DNA from 2 places in the Steroidobacter denitrificans genome. Region 2 is predicted to be linked to the other one. Evidence: riboswitches for the same ligand, from Rfam matches in the RefSeq annotation. Region 2 holds a riboswitch; the other holds the start of a gene.

Region 1 (8,712 bases), 460 kb from region 2:
TGGTGCGTATCGTGGAGCAGAAGGATGCAAACACCAAGGAGCAGGCCATCAAGGAGATCAATACCGGCCTGATCGCCGCCCCCGCGGCGGCGTTGCGCCGCTGGCTGGCCGCGCTGAAGAACGACAATGCCCAGGGTGAGTATTATCTGACCGACATCATCGTCATGGCGGCCCGTGAAGGATTGCGTATCAATGCCGTCATCGCTCCCACCGAGGCGGAGGTGATGGGCGTGAACGACAAGATTCAACTGGCAAGCCTCGAAGCGGAGCTGCGAGTTCAGCGGGCCCGTGCCCTGATGATCGAGGGCGCCACTTTGGTGGATCCTGCTCGTACCGACATCCGCGGCAAGGTGGGGGTTGGGCGCGATGTTTTCATCGATGTGAACTGTGTCCTGATCGGCACTGTCGAACTCGGCGATCGGGTGCATATCGGCCCGAACTGTTACCTGAAGGACTGCCGGATCGAGGCTGATACCCGTCTTCATCCGAACTGCGTCATCGATAGCGCGACCATTGGCCCGCGCGGCTCGATCGGGCCGTTTGCACGCCTGCGTCCCCACAGCGTGCTGCACGAGGAAGTCCATATCGGCAACTTCGTGGAGGTCAAGAACAGCGATATCGGCGCCGGCAGCAAGGCCAATCATCTGACCTATTTAGGCGACGCGACCCTGGGGCGAAAAGTCAACGTAGGCGCCGGTACGGTGACCGTCAATTATGATGGCGCCAACAAATGGCGAACCGAAATCGGTGACGAAGCGTTCATCGGCTCGGGGGCCATGCTGGTTGCTCCGGTGAAGGTGGGGGCGGGCGCCAACACCGGTGCGGGTTCGACGATCACCAGGGATGCGCCGGCGGGCAAGCTGACCCTCGCGCGGGCGCGCCAGGTCACCATCGACGCCTGGAGGCGACCGGTTAGGAAGGCGGATACGGGGAAGCCGGGCTCGGAGAAATAGGCTGCGAAATAGGCTCCAGGCAGGTTCCGATGAGCGATCGGAGCCCGCGGTCCGGCGCAACGTGCAGGGAGGTCGTGTGATGGGGTACAGGTTTATCTCCATACCCTTCGATACAATGAGTTATCTGACTTCGAGGGTCCCACATGTGCGGCATCGTCGGCGCAGTCGCTGATCGGAACGTCATCCCCATCTTGATCGAAGGCCTGCGGCGGTTGGAATACCGCGGCTATGATTCGGCCGGCGTCGCCATCCTGAACGGCAGCGGTCAGCTGAGCCGTCAGCGTACCGTGGGCAAAGTCAGGGTGCTGCAGGAAGCCATCGAGGAGACACCGGTCGCCGGACACCTGGGTATCGCCCACACGCGCTGGGCGACTCACGGCGCTCCATCAGAGCGCAACGCACACCCGCATATTTCTCGAGACGGCATCGCCATCGTCCATAACGGCATCATCGAGAATCACGAGGAACTGCGCGAGGAACTGGCGGGGCTGGGCTATGAATTCACTTCGGAGACCGACACCGAGGTCATCGCTCACCGTATCCACCATCACAAGCAGAAGTTGGGAGACCTGTTTCGGGCCGTGCGCGCCACGGTCGCGGAGCTGGAAGGTGCCTATGCGCTCGCCGTCATCAGCGAGGACGAGCCGGACAGCATCATCCTTGCCCGCGCCGGCTGCCCCGTGGTGATCGGAGTCGGCACAGATGGCAACTTCGTGGCGTCCGACGTCGCGGCGCTGTTGCCGGTGACGCGCCGGTTCATTTTTCTGGAGGAGGGGGACGTCGCCGAGGTTCGCCGCCAGAGCATCCGTATTCTGGACCACGAGGGCAACACGGCGCGGCGGCCGGTGTCCGAGAGTGCATTGTCGGCCGACGCCGCGGAGAAAGGCGAGTATTCGCACTATATGCTCAAGGAGATCCATGAACAGCCGCGTGCCGTGGCGCAGACGCTGGATGAGCGAGCAGTGGGCGGAAAGTTGCTGGAGGCGGCATTCGGACCGCTGGCTACCGAGGTGTTCCGGCGTACCGAAGCGGTGCAGATCATCGCCTGTGGCACCAGTTTCCATGCCGGCGTCGTCGCGAAATATTTCGTCGAACAGATCGCGCGGCTGCCTTGCTGGGTCGAGATCGCCAGTGAATATCGCTATCGCAATCCGGTCGTGCCGCGCAATACCTTGTTCGTCACGATTTCTCAATCAGGCGAAACCGCCGATACGCTGGCGGCATTGCGCATGGCCAAGCAGGCGGGATATTTATCCAGCCTGTCGATCTGCAATGTGCCCGAAAGTTCGTTGGTGCGCGAATCCGATCTGGTGCTGTTGACGCGTGCGGGTCCGGAGATCGGCGTTGCCTCCACGAAGGCCTTTACGACCCAGCTGACGGCCCTGGGGATGCTGGTGGTCGCACTGGCGAAATTTCATGGCACCGATGCGGAGCGCGAGCGCGGCCTGGTACAGCGCCTGATCGAAATTCCGGCCTTGATCGAGAAGACGCTGCATCTCGATGGACAGATCAGGGAACTGGCGACGCGCTTTGCGGACAAGCGCCATGCCCTGTTTCTGGGCCGCGGCCAGATGCATCCCATCGCGATGGAGGGCGCGCTGAAGCTCAAGGAAATATCCTACATCCACGCCGAGGCCTATCCTGCCGGCGAACTCAAGCATGGCCCGCTGGCGCTGGTGGATGCCGAGATGCCCGTCATCGTGGTCGCACCCAACAACGACCTGCTCGAAAAGCTCAAATCCAACCTGCAGGAAGTGCGGGCCCGAGGCGGCGAACTTTATGTGTTCGCCGATCCCGATGCCGGCATCAGTTCATCCGAAGGCGTCACGGTGATCACCATGCCGAAGCATGTCAGTCATTTCCAGGCGCCGGCCGTCTACACCATCCCTTTGCAGTTGCTGGCCTATCATTGCGCCATCCTGAAAGGAACGGATGTCGATCAGCCGCGCAACCTCGCCAAGTCGGTGACGGTGGAATAGCGGTTGCGTGTCATCTTTAGGCTGTTGCGCGTCGAAAACAAAGTCCTTACCTGAAAAACAAAGTCGTTCGCAAGAGCGAGTACACCGGGATTGTTGTTTTATAGTAGGCCTCTCGTCGATCATTACGTCCTTTGCGGAAGATGAAGATGCAAAAATTCGACGTCCTGGTGATCGGCAGCGGCCCGGCGGGAGAAGGTGCGGCCATGATGGCTGCCAAGAACCGTCTGAAGGTGGCGCTGATCGAGCGCCATTTCGAAGTAGGCGGCGGCTGTACTCACTGGGGTACGATTCCGAGCAAGGCGCTGCGGCATGCCGTGAAGGTCCTGCACGACCTCAAGCGTAACCCGTTGCTGCGCGAGCAGCATCTCTCCTCCCGTTTGACATATCCGCAACTGCTGGCTTCCGCAGCCAATGTCATTGACTTGCAGGTGGCTAGCCGCCGCCGGTCCTATGACCGCAACCGCGTGCCGATATTCGGCGGCGAGGCGCGTTTGCTCGATGCACATACGCTCCAAGTGCAGCCCGGGGCAGGCAAGCCCTACCGGTTGAGCGCCAAGCACATCGTGATCGCCGCCGGCTCGCGGCCCTATCATCCACCCGACGTGGACTTCACACATCCACGTGTACGCGACAGCGACAGCATCCTGCGCTACGCCGAGCATCCGTTTTCCGTGACGATCTATGGCGCGGGCGTAATCGGTTGCGAGTATGCGTCCATCTTCATCAACCTCGGCGCCAAAGTGACGCTGGTCAATACGCATGACCGCCTGCTGTCGTTCCTGGATGACGAAATCGCCGAGGCGCTGTCGTATCATTTACGTGAACAGGGCTGTGTCATCCGGCACAACGAGGAGTTCGAGGCGGTAGAGGCACGTGAGCATGATGTCTTGCTGCACCTCACCTCCGGCCGCAGGATCAAATCGGATGTGCTGCTTTGGGCGAACGGCCGCACCGGCGCCTCACAGACGCTGCAACTTTCGGCCGTTGGTCTGGAGAGCAACTTGCGGGGGCAGATTCCGGTCAACGGTCACTATCAAACCGCCGTGCCGAATATCTACGCGGTGGGCGACATCGCCGGTCCACCGGCGCTTGCGAGCGCAGCGTATGTACAGGGCTCGCATGCGGTCCAGCACATCCTGGACCCTGCGATAGAGCCGCACTGTCTGGAGATGATTCCGAGCGGCATCTATACGATTCCCGAAATTTCCTCGGTGGGCAAGAGCGAGCGCGAGTTGCAGGAGCTGAAAGCCCCCTATGAGGTGGGTCATTGTGCGTTCAAGAATCTCGCGCGTGCTCAGATGACCGATGAGCGCGTCGGCATGCTCAAGATCATTTTTCACGCCGAGAACCTGCAGGTGCTGGGTGTGCACTGCTTCGGCGATAACGCCTCGGAGATCGTGCATATCGGACAGACCGTGATGGCCTCGTCCGAGCTCAATGACGTACGCTATTTTACTCGCACGACATTCAACTACCCGACCATGGCGGAGGCGTACCGGGTAGCGGCCTATAACGGGTTGAATCGCCTGAGTTGAGCCGGTTGCGACTCGGTTGAATTCAACTCTCGATCATGGATCGTTCGTTCTTGAGCGGCAAGAGCAACCCCGCCATCACCAGCCATACCTCGTCGGCCACTGCGGCGATCTTCTGATGCAACCAACCGGCCTCGTCGCGAAAACGTCTTGCCAGAGTATTGTCAGGCACGATGCCCATGCCGACCTCGTTGGATACCAGCAGCACCGTCGAGTTGCTGGCAGCAAGTGCATCGACCAAAGATCGTCGCGCCTTGCGAATATCGTATTCCGCGAGCATCAAATTGCTCAGCCAAAGCGTGAGACAGTCGACGAGCAAGGTTCGCCGGACGGCGTCGTTCTGAATCAGGGTCTGCGGCAAATCGAGCGGTGCTTCGATGGTGCGCCAGCGCTCGCCGCGCTCAGCCCGGTGCTGGCGGATGCGCCTCGCCATTTCTGCGTCGCCAGCCTGCCCCGTAGCGACGTAAATAAGCTCGTTAGCCGTTGATTCAGCGCGAATTTGCGCCAATCGACTTTTTCCTGAACGCGCCCCTCCCAAATACAGAATCACTCGCCCCGACCGTTGCATCTTGCATCCCCATTAGCCGCTGCACTACACTTTATACCGCGTTAGGTTCCCAGAAACTGGGATCAAAAGGGAACCCGGAAGTGAATTGAAATTCACGAACCGGGGCTGCCCCCGCAACTGTAACCGACGAGTGCTGGCCAAGAATGCCACTGGGTAATACCGGGAAGGCGGCCAGGCATAACGACTCGGAAGCCAGGAAACCTGCCTATCGCAGTCTGTCCTTCGCTGGTCGGGGTGTGCCGAGCGATCGAGGAAAACCTCGCGTGACGACAAGGTGGAGCCGTGTAAGCGGCTCTTGGATTCGTCAACGGTCCGAGGTTTTCCATGCGTACGCTTCAGCGCATCTGCCTGCTGTCTCTTTCCATCACTTCCATCTCTGTGCCCGCATGGGCGGAAGAAGTCATCGTCGTCACTGCGACGCGCTTCGCGCAATCGGCATCCGACGTCGGTCAGTCGATTTCGGTCATCGATGAGCAATCGCTGATAGCGCGCCAGAACGATGCCATCGTAGACGTGTTGCGCACGGTCCCCGGCGTTTCGTTCGTGCGAAATGGCGGCGTTGGAACGAGCACGTCGCTGTTCATTCGTGGCGCGGAGAGCGATCACACCGTCGTACTGATCGATGGCGTGAAGCTCAACGACCCGTCGGCGCCGGGCGGCGGCTTCAACTTCGGCAATATGCTACTCGGCAATGTCACCCGCGTCGAAGCGCTGCGCGGATCACAGTCCATCGTGTGGGGAAGCCAGGCCATTGGCGGCGTGGTGAACCTGACCACTGCCGAACCTACCGAAGTATTCAAGGGCGTGGCCAAGCTTGAATATGGATCGCACGGTACGAGTCAAGCCGGCGTGAATCTTTCTCAGAGGTTCGGTCGCGTTGCAGCCAGTATGGGAGTCAACGGTTACGACACCGATGGTATTTCCGCTTTCAATAAAGCGCGTGGTGGCCGGGAAAAAGACGACTATCGCAACATCAGTGCCAACGCGAAGTTCACTATCGACCTGACCGATGATGCGTGGCTCGATCTGCGTGGATGGTACTCGAAGGCCAAGACCGGTATCGACGGCTTCCCGCCTCCTACCTACGCTTTCGGGGACACACGCGAAGAGGCGCGCACGCGCGAGGCTGTGGGCTATGCCGGTGTCAATTTCGATCTGCTTGCCGGCCGCTTTCATAATCGTGTGGCGTACGCCTATACCGAGACGTCTCGAACCAATGAGGATCCGGACAGCATTCCGATCCAGACTTTCGATGCCGATGGCGAGAACGCACGTTTCGAATACCAGGGCACTTTCGAATTTACCCCAAAACTGGCGTCCGGCTTTGGCCTGGAGAGCGAGACATCCAAGTTCAATAGTTCGAGCTACGGCGGCCCGGTCACGCGCGGGAAAGCGAGAATCGATGGTGCGTACCTGCAGCTTATCGGCAAGCCCATCGATCATTTCACCATCATTGCCGGCGTGCGCCGTGATGATCATGATGAGTTTGGCGGCCGCACCAATGTAGGCGGAAGTCTTGCCTGGTCTCCCAACCAGGGCTCGACCACGCTGCGAGCGAGCTACAACGAAGCCTTCAAAGCGCCCTCGCTCTACCAGTTGCAGAGTGAGTACGGCAACGGGCTGCTGACGCCGGAGACGGCCGAAAGCTGGGATGTCGGCCTCGCACAGCGCTTCTGGCGGGACAAGGGTGAAATCGGCGTCACCTACTTCATCCGCGATACCAAAGATCTCATCAACTTCGTTTCCTGCGCCGCGCCTCTTGCCGGTATTTGTACAAATCGTCCTTTCGGTACTTATGACAACGTCGCCCAGGCGCGCGCCGATGGTTTCGAATTGACGCTGGCTCTAGAACCGGTGAATGGTTTGATGATCCAGACCAATTACAGCCGGATCGATACCGAGAATCGTTCACCCGGAGCGAATTACGGCAACAGGTTGGCCCGCCGCCCCGGCGAAACGGCAAACCTGCTGATCGACTATCGCTGGCCATTCGATCTCGAGACCGGAGTGACATATACCAAGAATGGCCGCAGCTACGACAATGCGACGAATACGCGAATCGTCGACGGTTACAAGCTCGTAGATCTGCGCCTCGCATATCGCGTCGGTGAGAAGATGCTGTTGCAAGCTCGCATCGAGAATTTGCTCGATGAGGAGTACGAGACCGTTTATCTCTACGGTACCTATGGTCGCTCGTATTACGCGGGCGTACGCTTCGATTTCTGATGCCTGTAACGTGGTCGCCACATCCCTAGATGTGTTTCGCGAGCACGGCGGCAGGATCGACGCGGCAAGCGCACTATTTCCGCTCGCCCCGCGGCCATGGATCGATCTGTCCACAGGCATCAGCCCGTGGGCGTATCCGCATGCCGATCTTGCGCATTCGGTATTTGCGCGGTTGCCCGAGGCGGACCACATCGCGGAACTTGAACATGCCGCCGCCACAGCTTTCGGCGTCGAGGACCCCAGCCAGGTCGTGGCGGTTCCGGGAACCGACCTGGCGCTGCGTCTGTTGGAGCCCATTTTCCATGAGCGGAAAGTTGCGGTCGTGAGGCCAGGGTATTCCGGGCATCTGCTGGCTTGGAAACATTCGTCCGTTACCGAAGCAACCTCGGAGTCGCTCGAACAGGCCGCTGGATCGAACGACGTCATCATACTCGCCAATCCCAACAATCCGGACGGGCGGACGATCTGCCCGGATCGGTTGCGCGCCGTTGCCAAACGCCTCGCAGCGCGTGGCGGTATGCTCGTGATCGACGAGGCGTACGCGGATATCGTTCCGGAGAACAGTCTTTGTACGGCTGCGAGCGACGGTATCCTCGTCTTCCGATCCTTCGGTAAATTCTTCGGTCTGGCGGGCTTAAGACTTGGCTTTGTCGTCACGTCGCGCCATGCGATGTCGTTCCGTCAATTGATCGGAGACTGGCCGGTCTGCGGCCCCGCCGTCGACATAGGCATCGCCGCGTACCGCGATAGTCACTGGCAGTCGGCCCAGCGACAACGCCTCCTCCATGCAGGTGCCGATCTCGATGCGCTGCTGCTCGCAACAGGTTTCGAGCTCAAGGGTGGAACCCCTCTTTATCGTCTGGTGCGCTGCGCGGATGCCGATGCATTGTTCCGCCGCCTGGCCATGCGTGGAATTCTGATCAGGCCTCTCAACGAGGACTCGCGACTGGTACGCATTGGCTTGCCTGCGGACGACGATCAATGGACACGCCTGTACGTCGCCCTCCAATGAACGCAGAAGGGCATCGAATCTTGCAGATGCTTGTCGTCGTGTTAGTACTGATAACTGTCACGCCCGTAGTAGCGGCCGGTCCACGTATTGCTTCGATCAATCCCTGCGTGGATGCGATCCTGGTTCGTGTGGCCGATGCCGATCAGATCGTCGGTATCAGCCACTACTCGCAAGATCCGCGATCGACTTCCATATCCATGGATGTCGCAATGCGCTTCCATGCGACATCCGGGACCGCGGAAGAAATCGTCGTTCTTCAGCCGGATATCCTGATGTCCGGTCCACACGCATCTCCTGCGACCCTGCTGGCGCTCGAACGCATGAACATCCGCGTCATGACATATCCGGTGCCGGATAGCGTGAAAAGAAGTATCGAGCAGGTGCAATCCATTGCCGCGGCGGCAGGACACCCAGAGCGTGGCAAGCAGCTCGTAGAGGAGAT
Region 2 (8,712 bases):
CCCGAGATTGCCGATAGGCGTGGCAACCACGAACAGCACCCCGGCATCCGTGGATCCGGAAACGCGGCTGGACAAGGACTGCGAGACATCCAGCGGATCGTCAAAACCCGGGGCGTCCCGCACCTCTGAAGGCGCGGGACGCTGCTCGAAGGCTGGGGGGACAGAGCATGACATGATCAAAAATTCCCCAATTCACTGGATTTATGCATAAATCAGCAGGCAACAGCGGCGATCATGCTGTCTTCCACTTACTCTCGCGGCAGGGCTCCACCGGCAAGGTGGAGTACGCCCGAACGCCGGGGCAGGCACTCGGCACTATAATGGACGAGCCGATTCTCGTAAGCCCGTGATTGGATCGCGGCGCCGGAGCGCAGTCAGATGCCGAGACGTTCGAAATCCATTCCGCTGGACATTCCAGTCTGCGTTGCGGCGCTCCTGCTCGCGCTGCTCTCCGCCTGTTCGACGGCGCCGAGCCAACCGCTGCGCCTGGGCGCCGAGAAGCAGTCCAACCAGGCGGAAAAACTGTCGCGCGAGGGCAATCACGACGAGGCTGCCCGGATTTACGAGGCCCTGGCCGCGCAGTCTTCCGGCGAATTGCGTGATCGCTTTCGGCTGCGCGCGGCGCGCGAGTACATACATACCGGTCAGCCGGAGCGCGCCCGCGTATTGCTCGGGCAGGTGAATGCCAGCCTGCCGACCGCAGATTTCATCCTGCGCGCACAAGTCGCTGCCGAACTCGCGCTGCAAGCCGGGCGTCCCCGGCAGGCACTGGCCGAATTGGAACGTATCCCGCAGCCCCTGCCCCGCGATGACGCCGGCGACATCCTTGCTCTGCGCGCGCGCGCCTCGTTTGCCGACAACCGTCCAGCAGCCGGCGTGGACGCCGCTCTTGAACGCGAACGCGGCATGCTCAGCGAGACGCAATTACGCGCCAATCGCCGCTTGATTTGGCAGGGCTTACAGGAAAGCGCCGCCGGCAATGCCGACTTCACGCCGCCAGCGGGTGCCGGCGCCATCCTCATTGGCTGGCTGGAATTGGGGCATGCGGCACTGGCTGCAGCAAGAAACCCGTTTACCGCGAAAGAAGGGCTCACCGACTGGCGCAGACGCTATCCGGGCCATCCCGCCAACTCGTTCCTGAACGAAGAAATACTGCCCCAACTCGGCGTAGGACTGGATTATCCGGCGCACATCGCCTTGGTACTCCCTCTGTCCGGACGCCAACAGGCCTTCGGCATGGCGGTGCGCGACGGATTTCTCGCCGCCATGCTGCAGCAGGATCCTGCACGTCGGCCGATGCTGAATGTCTACGACACTGCGCAGGCGGATGCAACGACCGCTTATCGCCGCGCCATTGCCGATGGAGCGCAGTTCATCGTCGGCCCGCTGACCAAGGACGAGGTCGCAGCAGTGGCAGCATCGGCAGCAACATCCGTGCTTACCCTGGCCCTGAATCAATTGCACGGTCAGGCTATCGCGCCCTCCCTGATGTTCCAGTTCGCACTCGATCCCGAGGACGAAGCGCGCCAGGTCGCTCAACGAGTCATCGCCGATGGCCGGCCGCGTGGACTCGTGCTGATGCCGAACAATGAATGGGGCCGCCGCGTGTTCGGCGCCTTCGATCTGGAACTCAAGGCACGCGGCGGCGCAATAGCAGGCGTACGCTTCTACGATCCTTCGCAGCGTGATTTCTCGCAGCCCATCACGCACCTGCTGCTGGTCGATGAATCGCGCGCACGTGCCCAGGCACTCGATGCTCTGCTGGGAACGCGCCTGCAATTCGAGCCTCGTCGGCGCGGCGACGCGCAGTTCGTGTTCATCGGTGCGCAGCCTGTACAAGGCCGCTCGCTACGGCCTGCACTGCGATTTCACCTCGCCGAGGATTTACCGGTGTATGCCACGTCGGATATTTTCGAACCCGACGTCCAGGCGAACGATGACCTGGAAGGCGTGATATTTCCGGATATGCCTTGGGTCATTTCTCCCGACGCGGTCTCCACCCAGTTGCGCGACGCCTTGAACCGCTACTGGCCGGTGCGCGCCCGCGGACGCGGGCGTCTGTACGCTTTCGGCTTTGATGCCTATCGGCTCGTACCTTTGCTCAAAGCCGGAAAGTTCGGACAGACGCAGGTGATTCCCGGCATGACAGGATCCCTCTCCATCGATACCGAAGGACGCGTGCATCGCGGACTCGACTGGGCTCGGGTGTCGAACGGACGCCCGGTGGCGCTCGGCAGCGGGCACATCGGCGCAACGACAAGCGATGACACGCGCAGAACGGCGCCGCGCACGGCTGATGTTCTCGCGGCTCCATCCCTTTGAATTCTGCAGCCAGCAATCCCGGCAAACCGCATGGACAAGCGCCGCCGACAAGACACCGGACGCCACGCCGAGGATACGGCGCTTGCGTATCTGCAACGTGCCGGACTGACTCTCGTCATCCGGAATTATCGATGCAAGGCCGGAGAAATCGACCTGGTGCTGCGCGACGGCGCCACCCTGGTGCTGACCGAGGTACGCTACCGGTCCGAGGCCCGTTTCGGAAGCGCCGCCGCCTCAGTCACCTGGCGCAAGCAGCGGCGCCTGGCAAATGCCGCCCGGCATCTGCTGCTGACCCACCCCGAATTAAGATGCCATCCGGCCCGTTTCGATGTGATCGCGATCGACGGCCGCATACCGGGCAGCACGATCGACTGGATCAAGAATGCCTTCAGTCTTTGAAGAATCCCGATTCCGTTGCGAAGCTTCCTTGCGCCGGTCCGGCGGCCGAAATCAGCTGGCGCAAATCATGAATGCCGCATCGGCGCTTTTGACATGCCATCGGCTCACCGTGGAAGTCGCCGGGCATCCCCTTGTGCATGAGTTGGAACTCTCCGTCCATGCGGGAACGATGACCTGCATCCTGGGCCGTAACGGCACCGGCAAAACATTGACCTTGCATACTCTTGCCGGCCTGCGCGCACCCGCCGGCGGTGAGATCAAGATCGGTACACAGCGGATCGACACGTTGTCGCGTCGTGAATTGGCGCTCAGCCTGGGGTTGCTGCTGCAAGGCACCGAGGATCCTTTTCCATCGAGCGTGCTCGACACCGTGCTGGTCGGGCGGCATCCGCATATTGGTTTCTGGGCGTGGGAAAACGAAAATGATCGCGTGGCTTCGCGGGCGGCACTGGCGGCCGTCGGCATGGAATCGTTCGCGCAACGCGATGTGGCGACCTTGTCGGGCGGGGAGCGCCGCCGGGTCGCGATCGCCAGCCTGCTGGCACAGAATCCCGACTTGTTCCTGCTGGACGAGCCGCTCAATCATCTCGATCCGCATCACCAGATGGATGTGCTCAAGCTGATGAAGGAACGCACCCGCGCCGGTCATGCGGTGATGATGAGTCTGCACGATGCCGGCCTGGCGGCACGTTTCGCCGATCATGCGCTGTTGCTGTTCGGCGGCGGCGAATGGTTGAGCGGTCCAAGCCGCGAAGTGCTCACCGAAGAGACGATCTCACGCTTGTATGGGGTACCGGTGCGCGAGATCGCCTGGGCTCAGGGGCGGACTTTCGTCGTCGCCTGAAGATGCTCAAGTCTCCCCCAGGCTGGCGAGTACCTCTTCGTGCAGCCTGGCGTTCGTGGCCACCACCGAGGTAGTCTGAAGCGTCGGCGCCCGTCCCTGCAGATCCGTGAAGCGGCCACCGGCGGCCTCGACGATGACCGCGAGCGCAGCAATATCCAGGATATTCACATCGGATTCGATGACCACGTCGATCTTGCCCGCGGCCAGCAGATGATAGTGCAGAAAGTCCCCGTAACCGCGAATACGGCTGGCGCGCTCGACCAGTCGTCCATAACGAGCCCAGCCCGGACCGGCGGCCAAGGTCTTGAGATTCCCACCTGAAATCGCGCATTGCTCGATCGCGTCGATCTCGCTGACCCGGATCGGACGACCGTCGAGCCAGGCGCCCTCGCCGGCTTGGGCATAGGCGATCTCGCCATATACGGGCGCGGAGGACACGCCCACGATCAGATGCCCGCGATGCATCAGCGCGATCTGGGTGGAAAAGAAAGGATATTCGCGCACGAACGCCTTGGTACCGTCGATCGGATCGACCAGCCAGAGATAATCGGCATCGATCGCGCTCTGCCCTGTTTCCTCGCCGTAGAAGCCATGATCCGGGAAACGCTCGCCGATCAAGCCGCGGATCACCTTCTCGGTCTCCACATCCGCCCGGGTAACCGGCGACTTATCGTCCTTGAGGACGACTTCGAGATTACGCTGATAGTAGCGACGAATGACATCGGCGGCGGCGCGCGCCGCATCCAGGGCGGCGCTCAGAAAAGGGGATTGATTCATATGTTCTCATGATACGCGCGGCTCGGATCCGGAAGAAGCCTGCCGGGTAACGGCCTGTCGGTATGGCGGCATACCCGGTGCGCCGCCCGGAGAACGTGCACTTTGCGGATATCCTGCTGCGAACCTCGCCGACACCCCGCAAGTTGACGAGCGCAATGGTTTGGCTTCATCATCCACTGCAGCGACAAGTTCCCCGCGACGAGAACGCCGCGCATCGCCTGTAATACAGGCCGGTGCTCGGCATTCCCCAGGGATTCAAATGGGAACCGGGTCAATACCCGGGCTGTCCCCGCAACTGTAAGTGGTATGCCGTGCGTCGATGAACCACTGGATTTCACGGGCCTCCGTGATCCGGGAAGGTGACGCGAACGGACCCAGCCACGAGCCAGGAGACCTGCTTGCCGCAGTCGTCCATCGAGCAGCCGGGGTGTGCTGCGAGAGCGGGAGTTCCCGAGTGGCGACCTGTACATGGCTCGCGCTCGCGACGAACCATGTGGTTGCGTTCGTTGCGGAGCTCTGCCCATGCATATTCCATACTCTCTACACCCTATGGCGTCGGCGTGTACCCTTGTTGTTTTATCCACGTTTCTGCTGTTCCTGCCGCCGGCCGTATCCGTAGCCGCAACTGCCCCCGAACCTCGCACACTGGATCGAGTCGTCGTCACCGCCAATCGCATCGAACAACTGCAATCCGGTATCGGCGATTCGGTCACCGTCATCGAGCCGGATGAGATCCGCTCGAGCCAGCGCACCATGGTGGCGGATCTGCTGGCAGCCACGCCGGGCGTGGTCGTGTCGCGCAATGGCGGTTTCGGCGCGGTGACCTCAGTGCGCATTCGCGGTGCTGAAACCGATCAGACCGTCGTACTGATCGACGGCGTCAAGCTGAATGACCCTTCCTCCGTTGGCGGCGGTTATAATTTCGGCCATCTGCTCGCGAACGATGACGCGCGCATCGAGATATTGCGCGGCCCGCAATCCACACTATGGGGCAGCCAGGCGATCGGCGGCGTGGTAAACATCGTCACCTCCGTACCGGAAGGTCCGTTGTCGGGATCCCTGTCTGCCGAAGGCGGTGCGCGCGGCACGGCGGCGCTCAACGCACGCGCCGAGGCCGGCGGCGAACGCTTCGCCTGGCGCATCGGCGGCAATTATCTCACCACCGACGGCATCTCCTCATTCGACAAAAGGTTCGGCGGCAGCGAAAAAGACGGCTATCGCAATGTCGGCTTCAACGTGCGCGGCCTGCTCAAGCTCAGCGCCGCCGCCTCGGCCGAGTTACGCTCCACCTGGAGCAAGGGAAGGGCGGAATTCGACGGCTTTCCGCCGCCTGCGTACGGCCTGGCCGATACCGGCGAATACGGCTATCACGAAGAACTGGTGGCCTATGCAGGCCTCAATCTCACCGCTCTCGACGGCCGGTTGTCCAACCGCTTCGGATTTGCGTACACCGACACTGACCGCGAAGACTTCGATCCAAGCAATCCGTACCCGAAAACCTTCGACGCTACCGGCCGTAACGAGCGCTGGGAGTACCAGGGCACGCTGCTACTGAACGAGCGCTGGGACGCGGTGTTCGGACTGGAATCCGAGACCTCGCAGCTCGAAACGATCTCTGCGCCGAGCGACTTCGATCCGAATCCGGTGCCCATGAAAAACGACGTCCGGCTGGACAGCGCCTACGCGCAGCTCTCGACCACGGCGCTGAAAACCCTGACCTTGACCGCCGGGTTGCGTTACGACGACCACGAAACCTTCGGCGACTCCACCACCGGTCGCGCCGCACTGGCGTGGTCGATGACGCCCACGACCCTGGTGCGCGCCAGCTACGGCGAGGGTTTCAAGGCGCCGACGCTGTACCAATTGTTCAGCGACTACGGTAACGAAGCGCTCGCCGCCGAGAAGGCCGAGGGCTGGGACGCGGGTATCGAACAGCGGCTCCTCGACGGCACGCTGGTCGTCTCGGCAACCTACTTCAGCCGCGATACCAACAACATGATCGACTTCGTTTCCTGCTACGGTAACGCCGATCCGCGCTGCGTCACGCGACCTTTCGGCTTCTATGACAACCTGCAGAAGACGACCGCGGACGGCGTGGAGTTAGGCTTGGCCGCGCAACTCGGCGAGCGCCTGCGTTTCACGGCGAACTACACCAGTCTGGATGCGCAAAACGCGACCCGGAGCGACGCCAATTTCGGCCGGGCGCTGGCGCGCCGTCCCAAGCAAACCGCCAACGCCAGCCTGAGCTACGCCTGGCCGATCGGATTGACGACCACCGTGGCCGTACAGCATGCCGGCCGAAGCTTCGACGATCCGGCCAATACCATCGTGCTGGATGACTATACCTTGGTCGATCTGCGCGCCACGTATGCCGTCACTCGCACACTCGAGATCTTCGGCCGACTGGAAAACGCGTTCGACGAAAAATACCAGACCGCCGCGGGCTATGGATCGATCGGCCGCGGCTTGTTCGCCGGTATTCGCCAAGCCTTCTGAACGCCAGGCCTTCCGAGTATCTGAGTACATGACGGCCGACCGGGCTCCGGCAACGACCGGCCGGATCCCGAGGCCGCTTCGGCCATCAGGCGGCATGGCTTGCAGGCCGCTTGCAAGCGAGGCAACGTAATGCATTCCGGCGCAGACCGCGCCGCCATCGGAACTGCTTCAATGGGAAATCGTCTCAGCAAGATCTATACGCGCACCGGCGATCGAGGCACGACCGGCCTGGGAGACGGCACGCGCGTCGCCAAGACCCATGCGCGCATAGAGGCCTATGGAGCCACGGATGAAACCAACAGCGTGCTGGGGATGGTACTGGCCGTCCCCGGACTGCCGGCGGAGATCGTGGAATTATTGACCCGCCTGCAGCACGAACTTTTCGACCTGGGGGGCGAATTGGCGGTGCCGGGCTATCGCTGCATCACTGCCGAACACATCGCCCGCCTGGAACAGGCGCTGGACCGGCTGAACGCGCCCTTGCCGGCGTTGAAGGAATTCATCCTGCCCGGCGGAGGACCCGCGGCCGCAGCCTGTCATCTGGCCCGTACGATCGCGCGCCGTGCCGAACGGCGCGTATGGCTCTTGGCGCAGAATGAAAGTATCGCCGCCGAAGTGCCGCAGTATCTCAACCGTCTGTCGGATCTGTTGTTCGTCGTGGCGCGGGTCTTGGCCCGCCACGAGAATGGCACGGAGGTGCTCTGGAATCACCAGCGCAAGCCTCGCGGTGCGCGGCACGACGAGCCGGTCAAAGATTGACCGCATCCATGCGTCGCAGGCGAATCGTCACTTCATGCTCCAGCTGATGGGTGACGATCAGCGAAGCCTCCAGCCGGTTGACGAGCACCGGGCGCACTCGCGCCGCCCTATGAGCCACTGAATGAGTGATCATGAAACTGTGATACTCGCCGGGCCGGGTTGCTGCGAATTGCACCAGGATATTCACCTCGCGCGGCGTTCGACCGGCCACGTTGATCCTGTCATCGCAAATCACCAGGAAGGATTGATCGAACGGCACGCTGGCGAACGCACCGGCGCCGCGTAGTTCGCCCAGGAACGTACGGACCTGCCGGGTCACCGGCCCCCAAGCCGAAGCATCATCCTGCACAGAAAGGCACCAGCGCGTCCCCCGTTCGATCGCATTGATCGTGAACAGCGCCAGGCGCCGCTGCGCCAGATAGGATCCGTCGGGAGAAGCGCTCGCACCGCAGGCGAGCGTACGCAACGGCAGCCGCTCCCGCGGCACGCGTCGCACGGTCTGCAGCACGTTCACGCCATGCGCGGCAAACAGCCAGCGATCCGCATCGTCGATCTCGTGCGACAGCTTCATGCCGGCACGCAGCAGAGGTTCGGGCTCCTGGGACGTCAACGCGGCTGAGACCGCATCCCCGGAACGCGACAACAGGCCGGCGACCGCCCCGCCGTTGCCAAATGTCTCGAGGCGGCCACGCAGCCGATCCATGGCAGTCACGCGCGGATGAAACATCACGGCATTGTCACTGCGCAGTTCGATATGCTTCAGTGCCCGCGCCATATCTTTCGTCCCCATCCAATTCGCCGGCGGATCCACGATCAGCATCGCGCGCCGCTCTCGGCAAAAGCGCGCTGCTACCAGCAAGGTGCTGATGCCGACCTCGGCGGTCCGCGTCAGGGGAGGGACGTGAAGGAAGGCCAGTTCATCGACCTCCGCCAGTGCAAACAATCCCGAGCGGCGCACGGCCGAACCGATGACATCGTAGTCGCTGATCGGCCGCCCATCGTCACCGTCCGGACTGGAGCTGACATAGCCGACCGGCAGGTTGGTACCCGGCATCAGGGTGCGATCCGGACGTGCCGCGGGCACTTCGCCATGCACTCGTACCAACGCCGAATCT

What was found. Region 2 has a riboswitch for cobalamin ahead of ACG33_RS01630 (TonB-dependent receptor plug domain-containing protein). Riboswitches for the same ligand answer to the same signal wherever they lie in the genome.
Region 1: linked by a shared signal. The riboswitch ahead of ACG33_RS15165 (TonB-dependent receptor plug domain-containing protein) and the one ahead of ACG33_RS01630 (TonB-dependent receptor plug domain-containing protein) in region 2 are both predicted to bind cobalamin.

The regions. Positions count from the first base shown of each region.
Region 1 is NZ_CP011971.1:3,382,858-3,391,569, reverse strand. Features, by position in the region: gene glmU (bifunctional UDP-N-acetylglucosamine diphosphorylase/glucosamine-1-phosphate N-acetyltransferase GlmU) at 1-953, shown strand, start outside; gene glmS (glutamine--fructose-6-phosphate transaminase (isomerizing)) at 1,097-2,932, shown strand; gene sthA (Si-specific NAD(P)(+) transhydrogenase) at 3,073-4,467, shown strand; gene cobU (bifunctional adenosylcobinamide kinase/adenosylcobinamide-phosphate guanylyltransferase) at 4,490-5,032, opposite strand; cobalamin riboswitch at 5,059-5,255, shown strand; gene ACG33_RS15165 (TonB-dependent receptor plug domain-containing protein) at 5,357-7,258, shown strand; gene cobD (threonine-phosphate decarboxylase CobD) at 7,269-8,270, shown strand; gene ACG33_RS15155 (ABC transporter substrate-binding protein) at 8,309-8,712, shown strand, end outside.
Region 2 is NZ_CP011971.1:379,041-387,752, reverse strand. Features, by position in the region: gene rsmI (16S rRNA (cytidine(1402)-2'-O)-methyltransferase) at 1-174, opposite strand, end outside; gene ACG33_RS01650 (penicillin-binding protein activator) at 379-2,322, shown strand; gene ACG33_RS01645 (YraN family protein) at 2,353-2,721, shown strand; gene ACG33_RS01640 (ABC transporter ATP-binding protein) at 2,789-3,565, shown strand; gene ACG33_RS01635 (inositol monophosphatase family protein) at 3,572-4,342, opposite strand; cobalamin riboswitch at 4,564-4,758, shown strand; gene ACG33_RS01630 (TonB-dependent receptor plug domain-containing protein) at 4,892-6,838, shown strand; gene ACG33_RS01625 (cob(I)yrinic acid a,c-diamide adenosyltransferase) at 7,010-7,597, shown strand; gene ACG33_RS01620 (hypothetical protein) at 7,587-8,712, opposite strand, start outside.